2 linked regions of the Mastigocladopsis repens PCC 10914 genome follow. The protein of the gene in region 1 interacts with the protein of each later gene in a pairwise test. Links are inferred from orthologs where the notes say so. Each region holds a gene or a part of one and is shown in the gene's direction. Other genes may lie near its edges. The genes, in order: MAS10914_RS0124865 and bioB.

The links.
Region 2: the proteins of MAS10914_RS0124865 (region 1) and bioB interact in binary tests that used the Escherichia coli proteins (3 or more experiments, as listed by UniProt). The link is inferred for Mastigocladopsis repens PCC 10914 from one-to-one orthologs.

Annotation. Positions count from the first base shown.
Region 1 is NZ_JH992901.1:5,136,078-5,139,257, reverse strand. Bases 1-2,847 are described here. They hold MAS10914_RS0124865 (class II glutamine amidotransferase), read left to right. Parts: upstream 1-960; coding sequence 961-1,734; downstream 1,735-2,847. Other genes in these bases: MAS10914_RS0124860 (sulfate ABC transporter substrate-binding protein), read left to right, coding at 1,964-2,847; mtnB (methylthioribulose 1-phosphate dehydratase), read left to right, coding at 1-545. Also shown: more of MAS10914_RS0124860, read left to right, coding at 2,848-3,112; sulfate ABC transporter permease subunit CysT, read left to right, coding at 3,159-3,180.
Region 2 is NZ_JH992901.1:3,168,486-3,171,602, reverse strand. What follows is about bases 334-3,117. They hold bioB (biotin synthase BioB), read left to right. Parts: upstream 334-1,112; coding sequence 1,113-2,123; downstream 2,124-3,117. Other genes in these bases: aroB (3-dehydroquinate synthase), read left to right, coding at 3,093-3,117; MAS10914_RS0116250 (hypothetical protein), read left to right, coding at 2,524-2,904; petL (cytochrome b6-f complex subunit PetL), read right to left, coding at 2,259-2,354; rimJ (ribosomal protein S5-alanine N-acetyltransferase), read right to left, coding at 401-973. Also shown: MAS10914_RS0116270 (protein adenylyltransferase SelO), read right to left, coding at 1-328. UniProt on the Escherichia coli protein: Catalyzes the conversion of dethiobiotin (DTB) to biotin by the insertion of a sulfur atom into dethiobiotin via a radical-based mechanism.

The DNA of each region.
Region 1 (3,180 bases):
TGTCGGTTCGTTTACCCGATGGGAGCTTCTGGATTACAGCCAGTGGTCGGTCTAAAGGAGAATTAGAACCTGGAGATTTTGTGCCTATCCAGCCAAACGGTAAGGTAGAGCAACCCTCACCTGATTTGAAGCCTTCAGCTGAAACAGCTATTCACCAGGTTCTTTATGACCTGTTTGCCGACGCTATGAGCTGTTACCATGTTCACTCAGTAGAAGCAAGCTTGGTTTCTCGCTTTGTCAAAGGAGATACCTTGCCCTTACCACCGTTGGAGATGCTCAAAGGTTTGGGTGTTTGGGAAGAGAACCCTTGTTGTTCTATGCCCATATTTGCCAACCATTTACAGGTTTCTCGCATTGCAGATGAAATTAAAGAGCGCTTTACAACCACTCCCCCACAAATACCAGCTTTACTGATCCGCGACCACGGCGTTACAGTTTGGGCACCTTCTCCCAAAACCGCCCGCAATTACATTGAGTTAATGGAATACATTTTCCGGTATATGGTTGCAGCCAGAGGTGTGGGTGTTTGGGGAGTAGGGGAGTAGAGGGAGTGGAGGAAGTAAGGGGTGTGGGGGAGAAAACTCATGACTAATAACTCTTGAGTCTTGACTAATGACCGCAAGATTGAACTCAGAACACAGAACTCAGTAGTCAGAATAATAAACGGTAAAAAGGAACTGAGCCGCCTATTTTTAAACATGGAAGTCTGTCAAAATGTATGACTCCATACTACGTACGAGAAATACGGGGTCCTTGTTTAAATAAGCGCGCATTTATTTATGGGGATACCCAACTGAGTTCTAAGTTCCTACTCTGTGGTCTTCTTAATAACCAAACTATACTCCTACTGAACTTGATAACGAAGTTTTGTAGAGTGAAACATTCATGCCAGATCAATAAGTGAATTTGGTTTATCTTGATCCCACAGCCGTTACTCTAGAGTTGAGAGTTTCAACATCCATGTGCCAACTGCTGGGAATGAATTGCAATGTACCAACTGATATTTGCTTTTCTTTTGAGGGCTTTTCGGCGCGAGGCGGAAAAACTGACGACCATCGCGATGGTTGGGGTATTGCTTTCTTTGAAGGAAAAGGATGTCGGATTTTTTTAGATGCTAAACCTTCTGTCTTTTCTCCTGTAGCTGATTTGGTGCGACGCTATCCCATCCACTCTACTCATGTGATTGCCCATATCCGTAAAGCAACTCAAGGTGAAGTGGTTTTGGAAAACTGCCATCCCTTTCGGCGGGAACTGTGGGGAAGATACTGGGTGTTTGCCCACAACGGAGATTTACCAGATCTTCATCCCCAGGATCTGAAGTTTTATCAACCTGTGGGGAATACCGATAGTGAAAAAGCTTTTTGTCTTATCCTAGATAGGATGCGAGGATGCTTTCCTCAGGATAAACCTCCCTTGGAGAAACTTGTCCCAGTACTTAGGGATATTACCCAGATATTGGCAGACAAAGGTGTTTTTAACTACTTACTTTCGGATGGAGAACACTTTTTCGCCCACTGCTCAACAAAACTCAGCTACATCATACGTCAAGCACCCTTTGCTGCTGCTCATTTAATTGACCAAGACCTAACTGTTGATTTTAGTGAATTGACCACTCCAAGCGATCGCGTTACCGTCATCGCCACCACTCCGCTCACTGACAACGAACTTTGGACGCAAATCCAACCTGGAGAACTGCTAGTATTTCAAGATGGTTTACCCCATAAGTTTGCATAAATAGCAACCTCTTTCTTGAATCCCCAGCTAGTAAGTTGGAAATATTTCGAGTTCTAAGTTCTTTTCAAGCGGTTGTAACTGCAATATTATCCAAAAATATTCACTTTTCCTCAGGAGAAAGTGAATATTTTCTCTTGCATTTTTAACTGCTCCCCTGTAATATCTCTTACAATAAACTATAAATACGGATATTTTACCGACATACCGTAAAATTCTAGGGGAAAGTAAAATGAGTTTTTGGCAACGTGTTTTCAAGCAGCAGGGGCAAACACTCTTAAAAATAGCTGATAAATTTAGGTTTAATTCTTTAAAAGGTTTTTTATCACTTTTTTTGATAGGAATCAGCTTGAGTGTCGTTATTGCTGCTTGCTCTGGTGGTGCGAGTAACACTGGCACTAACAGTGAGAGTGGTGGTTCTGCTGCAAGCCCTGTAGCCGCCAATAAGCAGGATGTGAAAGTCACACTCGTTTCATTTGCTGTGACTAAAGCAGCTCACGACGCTATTATTCCAAAATTTGTGGAACAGTGGAAGAAAGAACGTAACCAGAATGTTACCTTTGAGCAAAGCTACGGGGGATCTGGTTCTCAAACTCGTGCTGTGATTGATGGTTTAGAAGCCGATCTTGTCCACTTAGCACTTGGCTTAGACGTAGACAGGATTCAGAAGGCTGGATTGATTGAGCCAGGATGGGAGAAAGAATACCCCAATAACGGCATTGTCTCTAAATCTGTTGCTGCATTAGTCACTCGCCCAGGCAATCCAAAAGGCATCAAAACCTGGTCAGATTTGGCAAAAGATGGTGTAGGACTAATTACCGCTGATCCTAAAACCTCTGGTATCGCTCGCTGGAATTTCCTAGCCCTCTGGAATTCAGTGATTAAAACTGGTGGAGGAGAGGACAAAGCCCTAGAATTTATTACGAAAGTTTACAAAAATGTTCCCGTCTTGACAAAAGATGCGCGTGAAGCAACTGATATATTTGCCAAGCGGAATCAAGGGGATGCTCTGATTAACTATGAAAACGAGATCATTCTGGCACAACAGAAGGGCGAGAAAGTTGATTACGTCATTCCTGATGTGAACATCTCCATCGACAATCCAATCGCAATTGTAGACAAGAATGTCGATAAACACGGTACCAGAGAAGTTGTAGAAGCTTTTGTCAAATACCTTTATACTCCAGAAGCACAGCAGGAGTTTGCTAAAGTCGGATTCCGACCTATAGAGGAGACACCACAAACGAAAGAACTTACAAATAAGTATCCTAAGGTCAAAAATCTAGGTACAGTTCAAGATTACGGCGGCTGGGATCAAATTCAAGCGAAATTCTTTGAAGATGGGGCTATTTTTGACAAAATTCAATCACAAAGACGTTAATTAGCAACCTATCCCCCAATTCCCTGAACTTCCTGACTCACAACTTATGGCTATATCTTCACCTCCAT
Region 2 (3,117 bases), 2.0 Mb from region 1 along the record:
CTTGTCCGTAAAGAAAGCCTCTGCCATCACCTAAAAAAGGGTTATATTCTCCAAATTGATAGCCGTGATAACGTAGTGCCAAAAGTGGTTTTCGTCCCTCAAATTTGCCAAAGGCTGAGATGAAGTGTTCGTCTTTTACGAATTCCGAGTTTAGTCCTAATTTGGGTAGAAGTGCATCGTTACGCCAGCGCAAAATATGTTGAGGAAATTCTGCTGCGACAACTTCATCGTAGTACTCGTCGCCTAGGGATTCAAGGGCACCTTCGTAGCTGAGGTTGAGAAAAGGATTGGTAGAATTCGTGTTGTTTGAAGTTTCAGCCAAAGCCATCAGATTTATCCAAAATTATTGTAGAGTGTAATCTTGTTAGGATTTAAATCCTTGAATGAGATGTGTAAAAGCTTATAGGTTTACCCGCCAGTTAGGGTTGGTCATACTTGTAAGGATGTGATCTTGCCATTTTCCATTAATTAACAGGTAGTCCCTGGCATACCCTTCGACAACAAATCCTAACCTTTTCAGGACATTGCCGCTGCGTTGGTTGTGAGGCATATAATTTGCCATAATTCGGTGCATGTTTAATTCTTGAAATACATACTGAATAGCCGCTTGCAGTGCTTCTGTCATATAACCTTTTCCTTGTTCAACCTCTGCAAGACCGTATCCTACATTACAGTACTGAGCGGCACTTCTGACAAAATTAGAAAAGTTGATAAGTCCAATAATTATTTTTTGACTATTTTTAGAAAAAATAAATAATCTTAATGATATATCGTTAATAAATTCTAAATAGTTATTCTCTACCTGATTCTGCCAATACTCTTGAGTGAAGAAGTTATCAGACCAAGGAGGAGAGAATGGAGTGAGATATGTTTTGTTTTCAGCATAAAATGTGAGGATTGCAGGTATATCCTCCTTGCTTGCTAGTCTTAAGAACAGACGTTCTGTTGTAATATGTGGCAGTTCCAATTCCATATACTACTAATATTTTCTCCCAAAGCTATTACCCACTTTTCATAATTTAGCAGCAGTGAGGGTTGATGTATTATCAACATGGATTAGTTAATACGTGAGGAAGAGCTAAAATTATGCAAAAACCTTACAAAGGATAGAGATGACAGTAGTAATACGGTACGATTGGCAAGAATCAGAAATACGTGAAATATATGATACACCTCTGCTAGAGCTTATCTATCAATCTGCTAGCGTGCATCGCCAATACCACGACCCTCGAAAAATACAGGTTTGTAAACTGATATCTATTAAAACAGGGGGTTGTCCAGAAGATTGTAGCTACTGTGCCCAATCCTCCCGCTACAAAACAGAGGTTAAAGCACAAGCACTCTTAGAAAAAGAAACAGTCGTCAGCATTGCCCAACAAGCTAAAGAAAGCGGTGTGAGTCGTGTCTGCATGGGCGCTGCGTGGCGAGAGGTGCGCGACAACTCCCAATTTGAGCAAGTGTTGGAAATGGTCAAAGAGGTGACAGCATTAGGATTAGAGGTCTGCTGCACTTTAGGTATGCTAACTCAATCACAAGCCAAGCGCTTGGAAGAAGCAGGGCTTTACGCCTACAACCATAACTTGGATACCTCAGAGGACTACTACAGCACTATCATTACAACCAGGACTTATGGCGATCGCCTCAACACGATTAACAATGTCCGGCAGACTAATGTGACCGTCTGTTCTGGTGGTATACTCGGCTTGGGCGAAAGTGTGGATGACCGCGTGTCTATGTTGCACACTCTGGCAACCCTACATCCACATCCAGAATCAGTGCCAATCAATATTCTCTCGCAAGTTCAGGGCACACCTTTGGAAAATCAGCCCGATGTCCCCATTTGGGATGTGGTGCGAATGATTGCCACAGCACGTATTTTAATGCCTGCGTCTGATGTTCGTCTAAGCGCAGGTAGAGCTAGACTTTCGCAATTAGAGCAAGCTTTATGCTTCTTAGCGGGAGCCAATTCCATCTTTTCCAGTGACAATGGGCATATGTTAACGGTGACGACTCCCTGTCCTGCATACGATGCTGACAGTCAAATGCTGAATTTACTCGGTCTAGAGGTGCGTTCTCCTTTTGTAGGTCAACATAAAGCCTCTAAGGAAACCGTGGTTCGATGAACATCTCACGCCAAGACTGGCAACGGATGATAAAACGGATCTAACGGATTTATCTGTCAAAACAAATCATTCGTTCTATCCTTCAGCTCATCCTTTGCCCGCTTTGTGCCTTGGCGTGAGACTCCAAAAAATCAATTAAATCAGCTTAATAGCACGCAAACCGAAAAGCAACCCAACAGCGATACCAAAGAACAGACCCAAGAAGACTAAGTAAGCTATTACACCAAACATTGCAGTTTCTCCATAATGGTTTATCAATATTATTGAATCATTTAGAGATGAAGCGCTCAATAAAAATATTCCTTGAACTTTCTTGAGTTACCCTATAACAAGGGAAGACTTATAGTTAGAATAGTCCATATTTCTTGTGAAAGTAACAATTGAATAGCAACTTTAGGATATGAAATACGCTCTTATTGCTAGTGCTTTGATGCTTGTCAGTGGGTTAGGGTTTGAAACTGGGATTGTTATCGCTCAAACAACTAGTAAACCCTCCGCCACATTAACACCAACACAAACGACGGTCGCTAACTTCCAAACGGAAAACTATAGTGTTAGGGTGTTTCGCCAAGGCAGCCAAACGCGGATGAATCTCTTTGATAAGAGAACAAACAAGCTGCAATTGAACGCTGCCCCCGTTCAAGTTGAACGCGGCGGTCAACAGACAAATTATACCACATCTGAGGGTGAACGCTTATTCCGCATCTCTGTTGACCAAGCTGGTAACAGGTCAGTTGAAATTAACGGTCCTGGTCAAGTTATTCAGGAGATGACGAATTAATTTGAGTTAGGGGTTAGGGGTTTCAGGGATAAAAAATATCCCTGAAACCCATACAACGCAGAGACCTTGCGCCTCTAGACCCTGAACGCAGCTTAGAAAAGTTAAACCACAAAGCGTTGTGCATTTGGGCATGGGGAGTGCTAATGCTGTAGAATACAGCCGTCGGGCGCTAGGAAAGGGATTTGGTGATGGCTTCTATTATTAACGTAAATC